Regions from separate parts of the Blautia liquoris genome, predicted to be linked through region 2. Evidence: a T-box and tRNA genes for the amino acid it is inferred to sense, from the RefSeq annotation. Region 2 holds a T-box; the other holds one or more tRNA genes.
The links. A T-box is a leader RNA that pairs with one kind of tRNA and senses whether it is charged. The one in region 2 lies ahead of proS (proline--tRNA ligase), so its partner is inferred to be a tRNA-Pro.

Region 1 (11,319 bases), 220 kb from region 2:
ATGAACGCACAATTATTCACTTTTTGTCTATTGGCATTCTCCATTGCCACTGTAAGTGCCTCTTCTGACACGTCACTTCCTGTTCCAATCACAGACGCATGCCGAATCAGTGTAAGGATTACACAGCCACTTCCAGTACAAAGATCAAGGACACTGTTGTGGGGTTTCAGGTATTTTAACGATTCTTCCACCAGAGTTTCCGTATCCTGTCTGGGAATTAAAACCGCCTCATTTACAAGAAACGGCTGATCATAGAACCAGGCTTCTCTCGTCAGGTACTGCAGCGGAACGTGTCTGGATCTTCTGTCAATCAGTTTTTGATATTCTATTGCATCGGATTTATCCATAGGGCGGTCCATATGCAGATAGTAATAGCTCTTATTAATATTGCATACATACTCCATCAAAAGCCAGGCATCCACTTTATAATCAGGGATCCCAGCCATCCTCAGAGTAATTTCACCATATTCTTTCCAGGACTTCAGCGAAGTCAGTACTTCTATCTTTTCACTCATACGCTTCGGAAAATGATTTTTTCCCCTCACCGTCTTCTATGTCATAATCAAAATTCTCTGCCAGATAAGTCTTCCAGTTGAAGACTGCTTCCACCGCCTCGATCGCAACCTGAATCTCTTCTTCGTCCGGCTCACGAGTTGTCATGTGCTGAATCATCAGCCCTGGTTTGCTTAATGCATTAACAAACTTATTGTCACTGCGGCCTGCCATTCGGATAATTTCATAAGATATGCCTGCAATTACTGGAAGTAAAAGCAGTCTCACCACGATACGAAGTACGGGAGAATTCACACGAACAAACATCAATAATATGGCACTTACAATCATCACATAGAACAGGAAACTAGTTCCGCAGCGTTTATGTTCTCTTGAACTGTCCCTGACGTTTTCAATTGTGAGTGCATGGCCGTGCTCAATACAGTTAATACACTTATGTTCCGCACCGTGATACTCAAACGTCCTCTGTATATCTTTCATATGCGAAACTATAAACAGGTACAAAAGAAAGATTGCAACTCGCACCACTGATTCCACAAGAGATAGAATGACATGAGACGATATCAAATGCCGCAGCAGATTCGTGAGGAAGTACGGAAGCATCATAAATATGGCCACCGAGAGCACAATGGAAAACCCCACAGTGCCATACATAAGCCATTTTTCCTGCCTTTTCTGTTCTTCCTCCGTTTTTTTTGCTTTCTCCTTATCATCCTCTTCTTCATCCTCGAAAAAGCTTGCCGAATACATCAAGCACTTTGTTCCAATAATTAGAGAATCGAAAAAGCTTATTGCCCCACGGATAATCGGAAGGCTTAATATTTTTTTATTCTGAATCAGGCTCTGGTATGGTTTTACCCTGACCTCAATTTCATGATCTGGTTTTCGAACCGCAATGGAATAAGAATCCCCGTGACGCATCATTATTCCTTCCATAACAGCCTGACCGCCGATATTAGATGATTTCATAATCTGTTTCCTTTACTATCCGGATTGATGTCCTGTCTGTCCACCCTGACAGCTCTCGGATGAACTTTTTATAAGAAAAGGGGCTGAGATTTTCCAACCTCAACCCAAGTCTCAATATGCAATATCTATTATTTGATACCATATTTCTTATTGAATTTTTCAATACGTCCGCGTGCCGCTGCATTTTTCTGCTGTCCTGTAAAGAACGGATGACATTTGGAACAGATCTCAACATGAATGTCTTCTTTTGTAGATCCTGTTGTAAATGTATTACCACAGTTGCAGGTAACGGTTGCCTGATGGTAAGCCGGATGGATTCCTTGTTTCATTTCTTTCACCTCTTCTACGATATGTTATCTACTTGCGGCAACTGCCACATTACTTCTAATTTAAATAGCTAATAAATTATAGCATGTTTTATTTTTTTATGCAAGTGGTTTTAGATAATCCTTTTCCTGCGAATTCTAGCCACAACTTCCTCATTTGTCCGGGTACGGGCAAAGATATTCATAAGGTTTTCCGCAGCCTCATCAGACTTCATTCCGTTTAATGCTTTTCGTATGATGTTCACCGCATCCTGCTCTGCACTGGAAAGAAGAAGATCTTCTCTTCTGGTTCCCGATTTAACAACATCAATAGCAGGAAATACTCTCTTTTCCTGAAGTTTTCGATCTAAAACCAGTTCCATATTTCCAGTTCCCTTAAACTCTTCGTATACCACATCATCCATCTTGCTTCCAGTATCCACAAGTGCGGTGGCAAGTATCGTCAGACTTCCTCCCTCACGCATATTACGGGCTGCCCCGAAAAATCGTTTTGGCATATGAAGTGCGGCCGGATCCAGACCTCCTGATAATGTCCTTCCGCTCGGTGGTACAGTCTGATTGTAAGCACGGGCCAGTCTGGTGATACTGTCTATGAAAATGACCACATCCTTTTTGCTTTCCACGAGACGTTTCGCACGCTCAATCGCCATCTCTGATACTCTTCTATGATGATCCGGCAGTTCATCAAAGGTAGATGCAATCACGTCCACGTTCGGACCTGAGATCGCCTCTTTAATATCTGTCACTTCCTCCGGTCTTTCATCGATCAGTACAATCATCAGGTTCATTTCAGGATTATTTTTTAAGATGGATTTTGCAGCATCTTTGAGAAGCGTGGTCTTTCCTGCTTTTGGAGGGGATACAATCATTCCGCGCTGTCCTTTTCCGATAGGACTCACCAGATCTACAATACGCATAGCCATAGTCCCGTCCGGGCGTTCCAGATATATTCTCTTATTTGGAAAAATAGGTGTCATATCTTCGAAATTCATTCTTCGGATACTCATAGCCGGCGGAAGATCATTAATCGATTTGACATAAAGCAGAGCTGAAAACTTTTCGTTTAACGACTTAATTCGGGTATTCCCTCTTAGAATATCCCCGGTCCGGAGATGAAATCTGCGAATCTGTGATGGTGCGACATAGACGTCATTTTCACCAGGAAGGAAATTATCAGAACGGATGAATCCATATCCGTCAGACATTACTTCCAAAATCCCCCCTACTTCTTCGCCGCTGTCCAGTCTTTCAAAATCTTTTTTTGAGTGTTCTTCGCCATCATTTACCGGTCTTTGATGAGGATTTTGTGTTGTACGGTCATTTTGTGAATCATGAGAATTTTGTTGTGTATTTTGATTCGGTGATGGATGTAGATTATGTGAGTTCGGTGTCGCATGTGATACCCGAGGTGCATGCGGACTGTGGCTCTGTGTTTTGGGAGAATCCTGAGATGTATTCAAACTTTCTTTTCTTGCTGATGGTTTTGCTTCCTGTGTATTAGGTACCGTCTGTGTCTCCTGCGGGCTTTGTAAAGTCTCTGTTGTCGGTTGTGCGCCGGAATCTGCTTTTTTCTCTTCTTTTTCGTCTTCTTCAAGCATACGTTGTATCAACTCCTGTTTTTTCAAGGTCGATATTCTTTTCATGCCTCTGGCTTTTGCCAATTCTTTTAGTTTTCCAAGCTGCAAAGACTCATATTGCGCTTTTGTCATATTTAAACTCCTTTATTCGATTAATTAATGATGTTGGTTTCATATCTTTGGGGATAGTATTCAAAGAGATTTTCATGAAAGGATTCCTTTTACTGCATGATGTCTTAATGTCTTCAGTGATGATACTTATGAATTACTGCGCTCATTGCGATATCTTATCTTTAGTATAACAAAAAATTCGAAAGACCTCAATACATTTGTTATAAAATGCGGTCAGAGGGACTTGAACCCTCACGTCGTAACACAAGAACCTAAATCTTGCGCGTCTGCCAATTCCGCCATGACCGCTGACCTAAGAACAAATCGATATTAAAAAATACTTCTCCTGTAATAACGAAAGCAAGCCTTCACAGACTTGCTTTTATGAAGCATCGGGGATTCGAACCCCGGACAACTTGATTAAAAGTCAAGTGCTCTACCACCTGAGCTAATGCTCCCTGTATCAGCTGGGCTAGCTGGATTCGAACCAGCGTATGCAGCAGTCAAAGTGCTGTGCCTTACCGCTTGGCGATAGCCCAACGTTCGCCATCTACGGCAGGGTGGGTAATGGGATTTGAACCCATGGTCTCCAGAGCCACAATCTGGCGCGCTTGACCAGCTGCGCTATACCCACCATATAACTATTAGAAAATGAAAACGACTGTTTTCACTGGCAGAAAGCCAAACGTGCTTGAAGGGATTCGAACCCCCGACCCACGGCTTAGAAGGCCGTTGCTCTATCCAACTGAGCTACAAACACGTAAGCGGGTGATGAGAATCGAACTCACGTATCCAGCTTGGAAGGCTGGTGTTCTACCATTGAACTACACCCGCATGTAATCGGTAATCGGGGTGACAGGATTTGAACCTGCGGCCTCCTGGTCCCAAACCAGGCGCTCTAGCCAAGCTGAGCCACACCCCGAAAACTACCAAAAGCGCTTGACGCAAGATATAGTATATTACAGCATCTGAGGAATGTCAACACTTTTTTTAGATTTCTGAAAACTTCCGCCATTAATCGAGATAGCGGATCTGGTAATGTGCCTCATGGTTTTTGTCAATCTCCATTACAATATAACTGGGCTTTCGTCCCAGCTGTCTGGGATAGCTTAATGAACCGGGATTCATAAGTACCAGATGATCCGCATCCTCGATCAGCGGTCTGTGCGTGTGTCCGAACATTGCGAACTGCATATTGCGGCTTTTTGCTTCATCTCTCAGCTGCTTCGTTCCCAGAGAAACTCCAAATTGGTTCCCATGTGTCAGATATACCCGGTAGTCATCCAGAGAAAACTCCAGTTCTCTTCTCAGGTCTGTCCCCCAGTCACTATTGCCGGCAACCATGTAGCAGGGGCCATCTGTAAGTGTGCGAAAATAATTCTCCTGGCCTTCAATATCCCCGCAGTGAATCAGGCAGTCGACTGGTCCTTGTCTGTCAAGTACTCTCAATAAATTTTCCGCCTGGCCATGTGTATCACTTACAATTAAAATCTTCATCCTACACCTCACCAATCTTTTGTTTACCTTGTCAACAGATTTCTTGTAATTTTCTTCTCATTTCCTGCAATGCTCTTCCTCGATGGCTGATAGCATTCTTTTCATCCGGCGAAAGCTGAGCCGTACTTCTGCTCATATCCGGGAGATAGAAGATAGGATCGTATCCAAATCCACGCTCTCCACGTTCCTCATAACCGATTTTGCCTTCGATCACCCCTCTTGTGGTAATCTCTGATCCATCAGGCAAGACAGCTGCAATGGCACATATAAACCTTGCAGTTCTCTTTTTATTGGGTACCCCTTTCATTCTTTCGAGCAAATTTTGATTCTTGATGTGGTAAGAAGTATCTTTTCCCATATATCTTGCTGAGTAAATGCCTGGTTCCTTATTTAGAACGTCAATCTCCAATCCCGAATCGTCTGCAAGTACATAGGTATCACTGTCATGAACGGCCGAGGCAGCTGCTCTCGCCTTAATCAGTGCATTCTCTTCAAACGTGGAGCCATTCTCTTCAACATCCATCTCAATTCCAGCTTCCCTCATGGAAATCACAGGAATACTAAGTGTTTCCAAAATTTCTCGGATTTCAACCATTTTATTTGAATTTCCCGTTGCAAATATAATCTGTTTCATCTAAATCTCCAGTTGTCTGATCGTGTTCTCGTCAAAATCCCTGATTGAAAATGTACCATGATCCAACACCGCATAGCTTGGTACATTCCCTTCTTTTGGCAGGGATACACTTCCCGGATTCAAATAAACCTGTCCATCTTTATCTTCGGCCCGAAGTATATGCGTATGCCCATAGAGAAATACATCACCTTTTTGCAGTGGCGGCATATGTTCTTCATTATAGATATGCCCGTGGCTGAGATAGAAGGTTTTGCCCTCATCAATTAAGACACCATAATCCGCCATAATTGGAAATTCCAGTACCATCTGGTCTACCTCGGCATCACAGTTTCCCCGGATCGCCAATATATCATGTTTATTCTCATTAAGCATGGCAATCACCTGCTTTGGAGCATAATCTTTCGGCAGATCATTGCGCGGACCATGATATAAAAGATCCCCAAGAAGTACCAGCCGGTCTGCCTTTTCTTTCTTGTAAGCATCCAGCATCTTCCTGCAGTAATATGCGGATCCATGAATATCCGAAGCTATCATATATTTCATAGATGAATCAATCCTTTCGTGTCTTATAAAGTCAATGAATACATAGAAATAGTATACAGTAAAATTCAAAACTCGACAAGGTCTTTTAAAGGGTTTAAATATGGCAGCAAAAAGAACAGTAATCAAAGAATCCTGGCTTCGATTGAGTTTACTGCCCTTTTGCTGTCCTGCATCTTATTCTCCCTTGACCAGATGTCTCCCCCTGTATGCATGGATCCCCCCCGTGACAGACTGCACACGATATCCACATCTGGCGAGTTCCCTTCCCTTAATAAGGCTGGCTGCCCCACGATCACAATAAAGCACAATTAGTCTATCTCGCGGCAAACATAAGCATTCAAACTCATCGTAAGGAATATTACAGGCTCCTTCAATATGCATCTGCATATATTCTTCCTGGCAACGTAAATCTATTATCAATACATCCGGGTGATCGATGTACCGATCCACTTCGTCAGCAGAAATCATCCCCAGACATCTCATATCATCAAACCTCTTTTTATTATACTATGATACACTGAGTTCAAAAGTCATAAAAGCGAACCCTTCGCCTGCAATAAGCAAAGAGTCCGCCTTTGTCATTCACCATTTAAGAATTTGCTGTTATTTAGTATCTGTCATCGAATGCATCTGATTCATATGCATTCTTGTTTGTGCCGTTGTAAGAATTTTTAGAAGTTGTATTCTTGTTTGAAGCATTTTTGGATGTTGCATTTTTTGAAGTCGCATTCTTAGAAGTATAGTTCTTGGATGTTGTGTTCTTTGAAGTATAGTTCTTTGATGTTGCGTTGCTTCCACAGTTGTTCGCATTGGATTCATTGCTTGTATTATACGCATTCGAATTGGATTCGTTGCTTGTGTTGTAAGCATTGGATTCATTGCTTGTGTTATACGCATTATTAGCGTTATTTTTGCTGTAGTTATTGCTACTATAATTCTTACTCATAGTTTTGTTTCCTCCTTTTATGATGTTACGCTCTTAGTATGCTTAAAGATCAAAAAATAATTCATGAAAAATTTGTCACGTGCTGGTTAAATCAATTCTTCTGCGTTATACTGTGTATATGCAAAAAATTGATTTTTGCGGTAATACTGTACCAAGGAGGTTTCGTGTTTTGGACAAAAAATTTAAAAATTTAATTTATGCTGCACTCTTTGCAGCGTTGACCTGTATCGCCACAATGGTTATCAGGATACCAACGCCCGGAACGGGCGGTTATATCCATCCTGGAGATTCCATCGTAATTTTATCCGGAATCTTCTTAGGCCCCATGTATGGCTCTTTATCTGCCGGAATTGGTTCTGCTATGGCCGATATTATCGGAGGATATTTTTTCTATTCACCTGCCACTTTTTTAATAAAGGGCATCACAGCACTGCTATGCGGATATGTCTATGAATACCTCGCCAAGTCCCGTAAATCCTGTTATCTCGCAGTTTTTTTGTGCGGACTTATTGATATGGCAGTTATCAGCGGAGGGTATTATCTTTTTGAAATGTTTTTTTATGGAGTCAAAGGAGCGCTGGCCAGCATACCGGCAAATCTCATTCAGGGAATATCCGGACTGATTCTGTCCATATCATTATACCCAATTCTGATCTCCATACCCGGATTCAGCCGAAAAGCATTTCGAAAATAGTACTTTTACCGAAAATCGGAGCAAATGTTTAGAGATTATTCACATAATTAATTTGTTGCAATTTTCCAAATTATGTATTATAATTACCAATGTAAAAAGAATTTACCCTTCAAAAAATTTTTTTTACAATTAATAACCCCTTATTAATTATTTATACTCCCCTCGAAGAGCCTGGCAGCTCCCCTGCCAGGCTCTTCCTTTGCTTATCTATAGGAGTTTCGGAAGTTTTCGGAAACTTTGCTATACTAAGGGGTTTTAGAATTTGTTACTAACGTGTTACTAGCGGAACACATTTATTAAGACTGCTGATTGCACCAATGCTGAAAAGCAGTAATGCATTGACTCGGATTGGACAATACGCCATCTTGACGCTTGCCCATTTTTCCTTGCAAAGCCTTTATAAATACCGGTCCGATGTATCCGTCCTGTGGTATACCTAACCATGCCTGCATTGCACGTACAAGCTGTGATCCGCCCTTTTTTGCATTACTCCACTGTGCGGATAAAATCCCGGGACATATGGATTTATAGAAGTTTAATTGGTTACTGATAACGCCGTCCTGTGGCAAACCAAAGATCTGCTGTGCTCGTCTGGTCGTATCTGCACCCCACTTGCCGTCCTCTTTAAGGATAAGTTTGTCGTATTTTACGTAATTGCTGTGCATCCATCCGATCGTGTTCTGCGCCTTAATTTTTACCCATTTTCCAGACGTTTCTCCATTGACCTCAAATCGCTGACCCTTGTTTAACTGTAAGATCACATTGCCATTCGGAATCATACGCACTCTGACCCCATCTCCGCCACAGGTCGCAGTTCCTGTCGCTTTCCAGGGGGGTTCCACGACTGGCTGAGCCGGTTTAATCGGAGTAATTGATGCTTTCCTCCAGGTTTTCTTGAAACTCTCAAAGGTTCCATACGTACTTTTCAGGATACCCGTATTGGATCCCCAGTCCGGGAGGTACAAATGCGGTTTATCCACGATGCTGTGCCAGTCTCCGCCCCAAGCCAGGCCAATTGTCCTACCCAATTGCGAAACACGGGTAAAAAATGCATTGTCATCGTACTCATGACCGCGCACATTTTTGAAAAAATCAAACGCGATCCCCCATTGATGTTGTGAGCTGTAACTCGATCCCGGTGCGTTGGTAATGATTGCACCCGCTTTAGTTCTGCCTTGAGCATATAATTCATTTTGCTCCGCAGCTGTCCGAAAGCATTCGCCGATGCCAAGCAATAGGTTTTCCTTTGCACACAGTATCTGTAGCTGCGCAACCTTTTCTTGCAGGCGTGGATGTAATTCAGTTAAATTTCTTCCCATAACTACTGACTTCCTCCTATTAATCTAAAATATGTATAGATGACTTATTTGCCCTCTATTCCTTTACCACCATCTTTCTCCAATAAGTCAAAAATAGAGCCAGGCAAAAACGCCTGACTCTATTTTAAGAAGATTCTAATTATGCTTCCGGAGCAGCTTCTGTATCTACTGCTGCGTCTTCATCCGTTTCGGGAGTTGGCTCTTCTTTTACTGCAGAAACAGTTGCAACAACTGCATCAAGATCTGTAAGAATTTCAATATCCTTATTGGATGCAATTTCAAGGTCTTTCACCAAAATGTTGTCGCCGAGCTTCAGACGACCGGCATCAACCTCCACCTTTTCAACCAATGCATCTGGAACTGCACGGTAAGCGATTTCCGTAGTCGGTCTCTCAAGAACACCTGTATTGATCATATCCTGATTGAGCAGTATGATCTCTGCAACGGAATTAACTTTTTCACCTGCAACCAATGCCTGAAAATCAATTTCATAGATCTGATGTCTTAAGGCATTATAATCAACATCTTTAATCAGAGTATTATATATCTGTCCATCAACATCCAGTTTTACCTGACTTCCTTTACCACCGGACTTGATCAGTTTCTCTGCATCCAGCTGCGGAATCTGTACCGGTATGGATCCATCGATTTCCTTGCCAATGATATTTCCTGTTACAAATCCTTCACGTCTAAGTCTTTTAGCTTTGACTTCCATGTTTCTTTTTTCAGTTTTTAAAGTATTCACTTTATCTTTTCCTCCAAAATAACTGAGTGGTTCGCGGCTTATTATATGATACAAGCCCGATATGTCGTTTGTGTCTTTGTAAGTATATCACCAATAGTTAAATAAAACAACTCACAATGTTTAAGCTGTTAATTAAGACTTTGCCGCTGACCATTCCTATCTTGTGGCAACGCTTTTTTCTCGAAAACCTATTCATATATTTTATCAAAGAGAAGCGACGTCCTCATAGTCATCTCATGTGGTACGGTGCTGCTCTCAATCTCCCCTCTTTCGATACAGCTCATCACTTCTTGTATCTCATATACGAATCCATTGATTGTCTTGTCATCTTTCCATGTTACTGGCTCTTCACCTTCCACATAAAGACAACATTCCTTCCCGTGATGTGCATGGGGAATCACAATTTTACCTCTGCTGCCATAGACGACAGCTTGTTCCTGATCGCCGAGATTTGCTTCGAAGGTCGCAGTCAGCACGCCCATACAATCTGGAAACTCCAGCTGGACAATATCTGTCTTGTCCACTCCGTCATTCGTATACACTGCCTGAACGGATGTCCCCTGTACCGGCTGTCCAATCAGCCAGGTCAAAATATCATAGGCATAGACCAGAATATCATAGCATGCACCGCCTCCAAGGTCTGGATTGTAAAAGCGGTTCTTTGGGTTTTTCTCCGCCTGAAATCCGATATCGAATCTTCCAAGGGTGATATCTCCGATTTTCCCTTCTTCAATCCATTGTCTTGCCTGACGGATATTTGGCAGAAAAAGACTCCACATCGCCTCCATCGCGAAGATACCTTGCTCTTTGGAATGGCGAAACACGTCCTCGGCCTCACATGCACTTCGAAACATCGCTTTTTCACAGAGGATCGGTGTGTCATGAGCCATGCAGAGCATTGCAAGGTCATAGTGAGCATTCGTGGTAACTGAAATATAGACTGCATCCGGCTTTTCATCAATCAACATCTGTTCGTAACTGTCATAAGCCGCTGCAATACCATACTTATGTGCTACCTTGCGGGCTTTCTTCAGATCTCTGCTGGCGATCGCTGTGATTTCACATTCATCGATCAGACTTACTGCATCACAAAATTTATGGGATATGTGGCCAGCTCCCATGACGGCAAAGCGAAATTTTGCTTTTTCTTCCATAAAATATCCTTTCTGCATGATTATTGCCAAGATCTAGGAAATGATCTGTTTTTGAACAGTGTCAAATCCGAGTCTTTCAATCGTCTGTGAAAAACGCTCTCCCGTTTTACCTTGTTCCTTGTAGAGAAGAATCGTCTTTTCAATCGCATCTAATGCCTCTTCTTTGTCAAAGAACACTTTGTCCAGTTCACGCCCGATTGAGATCTGCTTACCCCATCGGCCTCCTATGTAGATCTTATATCCCTGATTTCCAGTCTTAATTGCGTCAAAACGACAGTTACCTACGCAGCG
Region 2 (11,319 bases):
AAGATCCGGTCCAATCCTGTTGAGCATGACCCTGACGTTCTCCTGTGTCGCTTCCATCCGGTAATCATGCCACTTGATCAGATTCGTCACTTGATAGATCGTATCATTGTCCATTTTCAGCCTCTGCATCACTTTACGCGAAATCTCCATACCAGCCTGAGCATGACCTTTAAAATGATCAATTCCATCTGCGTCTGTGACACGGCAGGATGGTTTTCCCATGTCGTGAAAGAGCATCGTAAACCGAAGAATTTTGTCAGCGGGCACGTATTTCAGGCTTTCAATGGTGTGACGTCCCACTGGATAACAGTGATGCGGATTATTCTGAGGTGTGTGCATCATTGCGTCAAACTCTGGAAGAATCACCCTTGTAATTCCAAGATCATATGCATGTTCCATATATTCCGGGTGTCCGGATGTTAAAAGCTTGATCAGTTCCGCAGCAATCCGCTCCGCACTGATTTTTTTTAACGTATGAGCCATCCCACGGATTGCGTTATAGGTGTTCTGCTCTATACTGAAATCTAACTGAGCAGCGAATCTCAGTGCCCTTAGAATTCTCAGTGCATCCTCTCCAAAACGTTCTACAGGATCACCCACGCAGCGAATACAGCTTCTCTGCAGATCCGAAAGCCCTCCATAGAGGTCGACAAGTCCTTCTTTGTCATTATATGCCATCGCATTGATCGTAAAATCTCTGCGTTTTAAATCTTCCTCAAGAGAAGCAGTAAATGTAACCTCCTTTGGATGCCTTCCATCTTCATAATCACCATCGATACGATAAGTCGTCACTTCATGTGCATTCCCGCCAAAAAGCACCGTCACGGTTCCATGCTGCAGACCAGTATCAATGGTCCGGTTAAAAATCTCCTTTACCTGCCAGGGTGTCGCAGAAGTGGTAATATCCCAGTCGTCTGGTTTTCGGTTCAAAATATAGTCACGGACACAGCCGCCTACGGCATAAGCTTCATACCCTTTTGCCTGAAGACTGCTAATAATCGCATCCACACTTGCCGGTAATTTTAATTTCAATCCAATTTCCTCCATAATAGTAAAACCGCTTGTCAATTTTCTTTATTTTACCTTATATCACAAATAATATCAAACACAATCTTGATTTCTTATATATCTTATTGTAAGGGTCAAAAGTAAAACAGGACGGATTCAAATCCCGTCCTGCTGTACGTCCCATATATCGTGATTAACTCTGCTGTCTATTTACTTCAAATATCCTGAACCAGTCCGCCGCTTAACATATTCCACACCCACTCACAGAATGGAAGACATTATTTGACTGTTATTAATTGTAAGTTTGAAATCTTTCCAGTCATCCGTTAATAATTGTACTTCTTTCCACACTCCATTTTCAAACACATTTTCATGGAGCAAAATGTCATAACCATTGGTAAGCCTGATAAAATCAAACCTATATTGCCTGCCATTCCCCGAAGCATAGATATATATCATATCACCTTTTTGTTTTGTCCTGTCTATTTTTTCAACGATTTTCATATTATCCTCATAAACAATTTGAACCACTGCATCAGACAAATAAAACCAACTATGTACAGGAGCGCACAAAAAATCCTCGGGTATGTAGTCAATATCTTTTATTTTCCAGCCATCCTTTGGCGTTTTTTCTACTGTAACCAATCCATAATAATATGCAAAATAAGAACCTTTATTATATTCTTTATCATTATTTGCCTTTGGCCCCGTTATTAATTCAATTTCAATCAAATAATATTTTATGTTTTCCGGAGTATCCGGAGGGGCATAGGCGGGAACTATTTTTAAAAGTGTTGTATAACCAATGCCCTTAAATGAATCGATAAATTGATCTAAAGATATTTCCTTTTGCTTTTCCTTTGTAAGAAGCTCATATGCATAAGGATATGGCAGCCCTGATTCGCCAATAGAACCACACCCACCGGAATATCCTAACATATTTGAGGCAGCTCTAAGTATCCCGTAATATGCAAGCAATAAATCTTCGGGAGTTTCAAATTTTTTATTTATAAGCGGCGGCTCGTCATTTTCTTTTTCAAAGTCATGAAATGAATAGTGATCAGGTAACGGCAATTGTTTTGATGGTCTTTGAAATCGCTCACTAATCTTTGTATCCTGCTGATTTGAAATGGGTAATGCTTCTGCCATAATTGTGTGTAAAGAAGGGTGTAATCTGCCTCCTGACATTATATTATCATTAGAACTGGTTGAAATTATGAACACAATCAGTACGATTATCATGCAAAGGAAAATGCTAATACATAATAGAACCTTCTTTTTGTTAATCTTAAAAACCATAATAAAACCTCCCATATACTATATGAGAGGAATATTTTTTTAACCCCTAATTCCAAAGCCGATGCGTTTGGGGTTGACTTGTATAGTGCCATCCTCGGAGGTGTAACCCTGCTTTCTCTTTGATACATATTCTGCAGGGATGGATATGCATCCAGCATAGACTGCCGCTCCTTTATATTTCTTATAGTTTTATTGCCCTTGTTGAAAAAAAGGTTGGTATGTTATGCTCATGCAGATTTCCGGTACCATTGGTATCCTCATATAGGTCTGTGAGAATAAAACCAGCCTCTAGCTGTCCGCCAATCTGTTCCTCCAGGGTGTGAGAAAACTGTACCCCGCAATCTGACTCATTAAGTTGATTCATCTGGTTTTCATCTTTCAGTGGGTTAAAAGGCAATGTATTGACAAGAATTTTCTCATCATCATCAAAGATATAATTTATCCCATTATCAAGCCCTGCCAGAAAAATCCCACCAGACTTTAATACCCGATAACATTCTTTAAAAATTGGTTGTACTTCTTCAACATAGCAGTTTGACACCGGATGAAAAATCACGTCGAATTCGGCATCAGAAAATGGCAGTCTTTTTGTCATATCTGCCTTGATGATACGAACAGAATACCCTTCCCTGCCTGCCACCAACCGCTCACTCTCCAACTGCTTTTCAGAATAATCCAGAACGGTGCATTCCGATCCGAGAGCTGTAAATATTGGTATCTGCTGTCCGCCTCCACTGGCGAGTCCAAGGACTTTCTTCCCTTGAAGTTCTCCAAACCACTCATGAGGTACATACCTGGTCGGCGTCAGCAGAACATCCCAGATACCTTTTTTCGCATCCTCATAAATATCGTGGGAAATCGGTTTTCCCCATTCCCAGCCTTCTTTGACCCAGCTGTCAATTACTTTTGAATTTATTTCCTGGTAGTTCATAAGCGCGCCTCCTTTATCAAAGCTTCCATTATAGTATAACATACTACACGCAGTTCACAACTGCAAACAAACACACATACAATTCACAGGTTTTTTCAAGTGCCCTCTTGACAAACTTCCCTTCATATCTTACACTTATCACATGTAATTGACGTTGAAAAGGAACAGTACATGCACGATCATCTGCAGAGAGGGATTCGTCCGGTGAAAGATCCTGTTTGGAATGCATGGAACCCACCTTGGAGTTGTCTGTGAAAACAGAACGTAGCTGCTGCGTTAAAGCGTAGAAAAGAGAGTTGTGAGATAAATTAACAGCTAATCAGGGTGGTACCGCCGAAGAATAACTATCGGTCCCTTTTGCAGGGATGCGATGGTTTTTTTATGTCAATGCTGCTTTTATCTTACTGAAAGGGAGATTTTTATGGCAAAGGAAAAGAAACTTGTAGAAGCAATCACTTCCATGGAAGATGATTTTGCAAAGTGGTACACAGATGTTGTGCTGAAGGCCGAACTTACGGATTATACCAGTGTAAAGGGCTGTATGGTCATCAAACCTGCAGGCTATGCAATCTGGGAAAACATCCAAAACGAAGTTGACCGCCGTTTTAAAGAAACCGGTGTGGAAAATGTGTATCTTCCTATCTTCATTCCGGAAAGCCTTCTGGAAAAAGAAAAGGATCATGTGGAGGGATTCGCACCGGAAGTTGCCTGGGTAACTCAAGGGGGGCTTGAGCCGCTTCAGGAACGTCTATGCGTAAGGCCTACTTCGGAAACATTATTCTGTGACTTCTATTCAAAGGAAATACACTCTCACAGAGATCTTCCGAAGGTATACAATCAGTGGTGCTCGGTTGTCCGCTGGGAAAAGACAACGAGACCATTCCTACGCTCCAGAGAGTTTTTATGGCAGGAAGGGCATACAGCCCATGCCACTGCAGAAGAAGCCAAAGAAAGAACCATTCAAATGTTAAATGTCTACGCTGATTTCTGCGAAGAAGTACTTGCAATTCCTGTAATTAAGGGTCAAAAGACTGAGAAGGAAAAATTCTCAGGTGCTGAGTCTACCTATACAATCGAAGCCCTGATGCACGATGGAAAAGCCCTTCAGTCCGGAACCAGTCATTACTTCGGAGATGGTTTCGCACGTGCCTATGATATTCAATATACCGACAAAGACAACAAGCTGCAATATGTATATCAGACATCATTCGGACTGTCCACCCGTATCATTGGTGCCATCATTATGGTGCACGGTGATAACAGCGGCTTAAAACTTCCGCCGAAAATCGCTCCAACCCAGGTTATGGTTGTTCCGATCCGCCAGGATGCCCACGGTGTGATGGAGAAATCCCATGAAGTGGAAAAATCCCTCAAAGAAGCAGCGATTCGTGTAAAAGTTGATGATTCCGACAAGAGCCCGGGATGGAAGTTTTCCGAACAGGAAATGAGAGGTGTTCCACTTCGCATCGAACTCGGACCGAAGGATATCGAAAAAAATCAGGCTGTCCTGGTGCGCCGTGACACCAGAGAAAAAATGATTGTTTCCCTCGATGAACTTCCCGAAAAGACAGGGGAACTTTTGGATACGATTCAAAGTGATATGTATACCCGTGCATTAGAGCATCTCAACTCTCACACCTATGAGGCAAAGAGCTATCCGGAATTCCAGGCCACCATTGAACGCAAACCGGGCTTTGTCCGTGCAATGTGGTGCGGAGATGCGGCGTGTGAAGACAAGATCAGAGAAGATACCGGAGCTACCAGCCGCTGCATCCCCTTTGACCAAGAACCTATCGGCAAAACTTGTATCTGCTGTGGAAAACCGGCGAAGAAAATGGTATACTGGGGACGTGCTTATTAAAGCAGAGAATTCTAAAAGCACCATCAGAAGATTTATTTCTCTGATGGTGCTTTCTTATAACAGATTCGTCTACACCGTAATTGTAATCTCTCTGTGTGTAGGCTCATATTTTTGGAAACTCACTCTCGCAGCCTGGAACATCATCTTGGAAGCGATGACTTCGGGAGTCTTGTCGTACTTGTCGCAGTCATAGATCACAGTCTTAATCCCAGACTGAATAATTGCCTTGGCGCATTCATTGCAGGGAAAAAGGGATACATACATCTTCGCCCCTTCCAGGCTTCCTCCACGGTAATTCAAGATTGCGTTCAATTCACTGTGAGTTACATAGTAATACTTACTTCTAAGCGGATCTTCACCATCCCTTCCCCACGGGAATTCGTCATCCGAACAGCCGGTCGGCAGTCCATTATAACCCATGGAGAGGATCTTGTTATCAGGACTTACTATACAGGCTCCTACCTGCGAGTGTGGATCCTTCGAACGCATACCCGCAAGCTTTGCGACTGCCATAAAATATTCATCCCATGATATATAATCATTTCTTTTTTCGCTCATAAAAATCTCCCATGGCATACTGCCACTTTGTTACACTTCGTGCTCACACATGCACGTATTTTTATTTGGTCCCGAAGATACGATCGCCTGCGTCTCCAAGACCAGGTACAATATATCCATGGTCATTCAATTTCTCATCAAGGGCACCGATGTAGATATCCACATCCGAATGCTCTTTTTGCATTCTTTTGACACCTTCCGGTGCCGCGATGATGCACATAAAGTGAATCTTCTTTGCACCTTTCTCCTTCAGCATCGTAATTGCCGCTGAGGCTGAACCACCTGTCGCAAGCATCGGATCAATTACGAATACTTCACGGCTGGCAATATCAGAAGGAAGCTTACAGTAGTATTCAACCGGCTCTAGAGTTTCGGGATCACGATATAAACCAATATGTCCTACTTTCGCTGCCGGTATCATAGCCAACATGCCTTCTACCATGCCAAGACCAGCCCGCAGGATCGGAACAACTGCCATTTTCTTTCCTGCCAGCTCTTTTGCTGTGGTTTTTCCAATAGGAGTTTCAATATCAATATCGACTAATGGTAATTCTCTGGTCGCCTCAAACGACATCAGCATTGCTATCTCACTGATCATCTCCCGGAACTCTTTCGAGCTGGTCTCCGTTCTCCGGATGATTCCGATCTTGTGCTGAATTAAAGGGTGATCCATTACTACGATTTTTGCCATTTTCTTTTCTCCTTTTAACGTATGTTTTTATTGCTCGTTCTTAGCAGTTCTCTATCTTCTGTATTCTTCTCTTATGGCGGTCTTCATCTGAAAACGCCGTATTCAGGAATGTTTCTACAATCTTGACCGCAAGGCCCGGACCGACCACACGGCCGCCCATGGCGAGTACATTGGCATCGTTGTGTAACCTTGTCATTTCCGCGCAGTAACAATCCGTGCAGAGTGCCGCACGGATCCCCGGAATCCTGTTGGCCGTAATGGATACTCCAATACCGGTTCCACAGATCAATATTCCCTTGTCACATTCGCCGCTGACAATCGCCTGCGACACTTTTTTCGCATAATCCGGATAATCAACAGATTCGGTACCATAACAGCCGAAATCTTTATATTCCAGCTTCCCCTCATCAAGATAATTCTTCACTTCCTGCATCAGGTCATAACCACCGTGATCACATCCAAGTGCTATCATTTTCGTAATTCCTCCTCGTTCAGTTGTATCACTATCTCGGAAATCAGATTTTCGAGATTTTCATAACATTTTCCATAGGCAGCCAGCGGTTCTCCATAGAGAGTTCTGACATCCCCGCTCTGCCCAGCGAACTCCGCAATCGTCCAGACATTCATGGCATGCTCGAAACTTGCCCAGATCTTATCTTTTTGATCATCTTCCATCGTGAGTATCAGTGTTCTGTCATCGATATCTTCCTGCGTAAACGGAATTGCCGAGTGATCTTTCGTATTATAGCCATTGCTGATAAGCACGGCCTCTGCTTTTTGGTTTATGGGTTCCGGAAAGAGGACCACAAGCCCTCTAGACAGAATCTCAAGCTTTCCCATCATAACCTTGCTCTTCATAATAGCCTTGGCCATGGGAGCGCGTGTGGTATCGTCGGAATCCACAAATATTAATTTGTCATATTGTTTCAATCAACGTCACCTCAACTACACCTCAATCATTTTGTGGCCGGCTGCCTTAAGAAGACGATTCATAATGGCCTGTCCCATTCTGGGCGTATCAAAAGCCTCGGAATAAATATATTCCACACAGTCATCGTCAAACTCTCTTAGAATCTGATACAGATGCATGGCAATCGTATCTTCACTTGCGAGGGTTCCGATACACTTGATGTCACCGACCTGATATCTCTTCTTTGTCTCCTCTGTACAGATCACACCGACTTTTTTTCCGTCTTCAAGACATCTTGCAGCAAGCATATTAATCTTGTCTGCAACTTTACCTTCCGATCCTTTAATAATGGTAAGATCCCCTTTCGGAGCATAGTGTTTGTATCTCATCCCCGGAGCTTTTGGTCTTACTCTGCTGTTGGGTGACAGAATTCCCGGATCCACCAAAACCTCACCTAATACATCCACAAGCATCTTTCGATTAATGTAACCGGGGCGCAGAATTGTCGGAACCCCAACTGTAAAATCTACAATCGTGGATTCCAGACCAATATCTGTCATTCCGCCGTCTATGATCATATCAATCGTATCTGACAGATCGTCAATCACATGGCTTGCCAGGGTCGGGCTTGGCCGTCCGGAAGTGTTTGCACTGGGCGCAGCGATATACCCGCCGGAGCGTCTGATCAGCTCTCCTGCAATCTTATTAACAGGCATTCTGACCGCAACACTATCTAACCCTCCCGTAGTCTCAAAAGGTACGCAGTCCGCCTTGCTGAATATCATCGTAAGAGGACCGGGCCAATACTGTTTGGCCAAAAGTCTTGCCTTTTGAGGAACTTTCCTGACAATTTTATCCAGATGTTCCATATCCGCAATATGGACGATCAAAGGATTATCTGAAGGTCTTCCTTTTGCCGCATAAATCTTTTTAGAAGCAGCCGGATCCAGTGCATTCCCACCCAGACCATATACGGTCTCCGTAGGAAATGCAACCAGGCCGCCCGCTTTAAGAATCGATCCTGCTTTATCAAGTGCCGGTATATCCAGCTGATCTTCAGTCATCTTAGCTATTTGGGCTTTCATCAGTACTTTTTCTTCTTTCTGGCTTTGAGTCAATTTTTTCTTTAGACATTATACCATGTTCATATGTAAATGAAAAGACCTAGTGTGCTCTTACACAGAGTTTCGGCAAATGCAACAATTAACCCATTCAGGTGATCGTTTTTCCTGTTTTCTCCGATTTTTTGTCTGGCTTTATATATTCAAGAATTCCTTTACAGATTGAATCTGCAAGCTTTTGCTGATAATCTTTTGACTTCAGAAGTTCTGCCTCCTGTGGATTACTTAAGAAACCACATTCCACGATTGCAGCAGGAGCATCCGTCTTTTTCAGCAAGTAATAACTGGTATTTCCCTTTGCCATCCGGTGATTCGCCGGATCCACCCCTTCTACAAGAGAGGTTTGAAGATCCTCCGCCAGTTTTTTCCCTTCCGCGGAGTGTGTGAAATAAAAAACCTGTGCTCCTTTCACTTCTGGCGATGTATAGCTGTTCTGGTGAATGCTCACCACGCAGTCTGGCTTTTTCTCATGAATCAGTTCGACGCGGTTTTGCAGGTCCTGTACTTTTTTATTTTTACTCCCGGATTCATACAGCCCTTCATCAGAGTCTCTGGTAAGAATGACAAAAACGTCCTTTTTTTCGAGCTTTTTCTTGAGGAGCAGGGTGATCTGCAAATTAAGTTCCTTTTCTTTTTCGCCATGCACTCCGATTTTTCCCGGATCGGAACCGCCATGCCCTGCATCCAGAATCACTACAGCCTGACCGGCTCTTCGCTGGCTGACAAAGCGGGCACCTTCTTTTGAAATCTGCCAGACACCTGCTAACAGCAGAATCGCCATGACAAGTTCCATCCATGCTTTCTTCATGACATAAAAATCTCCCCTGACATCTTTCTAATAATCTATGCCAGGAGAGTTCTTTTAAGTAGAATTGATCAAACTTTATTTTCTTTCCTTGTATTATCTATGTTTTTATCCGATGTGTCAATGTCATGATCAGATTCGCTCAGCTCACCGTCATCATCATCAAAGATATCATCAATATCATCGGATTCTAATTCGAAAGCCTTGCTCTTTAAATCCGCGGCAGGCTCAGACTGTGTACTGACAATACGATTGACAGCCTTACATGCCTCCATAAATCGCCTTTGCACCTGGTTCACAAGTCCAACCATCTCTCCCAGTTCTTCCTGCACAGCCTGATAACGTTTCTCACCTTCTGCAACTTTTTCATCCACTTCTTTCTGAAAACCTTCCAGATATTGGTTTGCCTTTTCGTGAGATTGCTCGAGCATCTGACTGCTCTTTTCTTCGGCATCTTTTATGATGTCCTGAGCTCTGATCTGTGCATCGTAGACGAGCTTTCCTATGGTATCATAATTATCGATATAGGACTGATATTTTTCTTTAATGTCACGCTGTAAAACTTCATTCTCCTGTTTCGACTCGTTCAGTTTAGAAGTCAGTTCCTTTATTGTTTTCTCTTTCTCTTTGATGGTAGCCATAAGCCGTGTTTTCTCAGTGTAAGCCTCATCCTTTATCTTCGTGATTCCTTCTGCAACGTCTTCTTTATCATATCCCCCCATTAATGTGGTTTTAAACAAATCTCCGTTTGTATCCATATGTTATACTCCTCCTAACGTCTTTTGTGTTCCAGCACTGATTCATGTGTTATATCGATTAATGATATCCCATACAGTATTTCGCTCCATGCCAAGTCTCCATTCAGCGACACCGGCAAGTCCATACTTTTGAATTACCTTCATTTTCTCTTCTATGGACTGCTCATCTTCTACCCAGATGGTATATCTTGCCGAATCATCTTCTGAAATTGCGATATTCTGTCCTATCTTTTCATCCCATTTCTTAGTCATCTGATGTTCCTGCATATATCGGTCTGTGCCGTCCATGCCAAGCACTTCACTAGTCGGAAGTTCCTGTCCGAAAGCTTCTGTCCAGACCCGGGTATAAAATGGTATCGCATTAACCACTTTTTCTTTCGGAACCTCAGAAAGTGTCTGTTTGATTCCGTTTTCGACAAACAGAAGTGATGATACAGATCCGGCTTTATCACCTCCTGAAAAATGTTCATCATACCCCATGATAATCACGTAGTCCACAATTTTCCCCTGCGCCCCACGCTTATAATACCTATTATAATTCTGTGGAACCGGATTATCAACCGAAACCACAAGATTTCTTTGATGTGCCTGAATCGTAAGCTCTCTTAAAAACTGTAGGAAATGTGGAATGCTGTCTTTTGGAAGCTGCTCAAAATCAACATTGATCCCGTCCATACCACATGCACTGGCCTGGTCCATCAGCTGGGCAATGATTCTGCCTCTCGTCTGTGAGTTTTTTAGTGCTTCGGTTACAGACACGTTCTCATTGAAGTTATCAATCAGACCCCAGACCTCCAGTCCCATCTGATGTGCCTGATCTACATAGTCTCTGCTTGCGAGGGAGGAAATCGTTCCCCCATTGTCCAGAATCGAAAACCAGGTCGGAGAAACCGTATTGAGTCCTGATGTACGGGAAATAACTTCCTGCAGTGCCTGATTGGCCTCCTGAGATGTCACCTGATGGAAGCCCAGGTTTAGTTTATAATCTTTCGTAATGGAGGGAAATTCCAAGCCTGTGTCTGCAATATGATCCTCAGCCTTTTTTTGCTCAGAAATCGACTTATTCTCAACATATCCGATTGACCCTTTTTGTGTGCTCACCTTCGTCCAGTGATCAAGTTTCTCCAGGAAAACCAGTTTTTCACCTTTTTTCACATTCTCAAGAATATCACTTCTAATCCCGCCTCTTACTCTTACGGCAGCATCTTTTGTGACCGTCACCTGGTTCAGGCCCGACCATCTGGTACGGATCACAGCTCTTGCAGGTTTCTCATATACATTGACAACCATATCTGTATAACTTTTGATGTAATTGACAGCCAGATAATATGTATCGTTTTCTCTAATAAGTGCCGGTGCACCTTTTTCAGTTACATC

Region 1: it has a tRNA-Pro gene. The T-box ahead of proS (proline--tRNA ligase) is inferred to sense a tRNA for this amino acid. The anticodon was not compared.

What each region holds. Positions count from the first base shown of each region.
Region 1 is NZ_CP063304.1:714,466-725,784, reverse strand. It holds gene prmC (peptide chain release factor N(5)-glutamine methyltransferase) at 1-515, opposite strand, end outside; gene INP51_RS03365 (DUF1385 domain-containing protein) at 508-1,482, opposite strand; gene rpmE (50S ribosomal protein L31) at 1,611-1,811, opposite strand; gene rho (transcription termination factor Rho) at 1,922-3,517, opposite strand; tRNA gene INP51_RS03350 (tRNA-Leu) at 3,726-3,805, opposite strand; tRNA gene INP51_RS03345 (tRNA-Lys) at 3,882-3,954, opposite strand; tRNA gene INP51_RS03340 (tRNA-Gln) at 3,964-4,035, opposite strand; tRNA gene INP51_RS03335 (tRNA-His) at 4,056-4,130, opposite strand; tRNA gene INP51_RS03330 (tRNA-Arg) at 4,183-4,256, opposite strand; tRNA gene INP51_RS03325 (tRNA-Gly) at 4,260-4,330, opposite strand; tRNA gene INP51_RS03320 (tRNA-Pro) at 4,344-4,418, opposite strand; gene INP51_RS03315 (metallophosphoesterase family protein) at 4,511-4,993, opposite strand; gene INP51_RS03310 (XTP/dITP diphosphatase) at 5,025-5,627, opposite strand; gene yfcE (phosphodiesterase) at 5,628-6,170, opposite strand; gene INP51_RS03300 (rhodanese-like domain-containing protein) at 6,345-6,653, opposite strand; gene INP51_RS03295 (hypothetical protein) at 6,778-7,116, opposite strand; gene INP51_RS03290 (ECF transporter S component) at 7,286-7,810, shown strand; gene INP51_RS03285 (M15 family metallopeptidase) at 8,107-9,129, opposite strand; gene INP51_RS03280 (50S ribosomal protein L25) at 9,269-9,874, opposite strand; gene INP51_RS03275 (Gfo/Idh/MocA family protein) at 10,063-11,028, opposite strand; gene INP51_RS03270 (4Fe-4S binding protein) at 11,062-11,319, opposite strand, start outside.
Region 2 is NZ_CP063304.1:932,790-944,108, reverse strand. It holds gene INP51_RS04285 (CCA tRNA nucleotidyltransferase) at 1-1,032, opposite strand, end outside; gene INP51_RS04280 (hypothetical protein) at 1,270-2,157, opposite strand; gene INP51_RS04275 (hypothetical protein) at 2,247-2,465, opposite strand; gene INP51_RS04270 (class I SAM-dependent methyltransferase) at 2,489-3,238, opposite strand; T-box leader at 3,384-3,597, shown strand; gene proS (proline--tRNA ligase) at 3,660-5,099, shown strand; gene INP51_RS04260 (deoxycytidylate deaminase) at 5,169-5,657, opposite strand; gene upp (uracil phosphoribosyltransferase) at 5,719-6,348, opposite strand; gene rpiB (ribose 5-phosphate isomerase B) at 6,389-6,820, opposite strand; gene INP51_RS04245 (arsenate reductase/protein-tyrosine-phosphatase family protein) at 6,817-7,278, opposite strand; gene INP51_RS04240 (L-threonylcarbamoyladenylate synthase) at 7,294-8,343, opposite strand; gene INP51_RS04235 (N-acetylmuramoyl-L-alanine amidase) at 8,471-9,187, opposite strand; gene INP51_RS04230 (hypothetical protein) at 9,256-9,942, opposite strand; gene INP51_RS04225 (glycosyl hydrolase family 18 protein) at 9,985-11,319, opposite strand, start outside.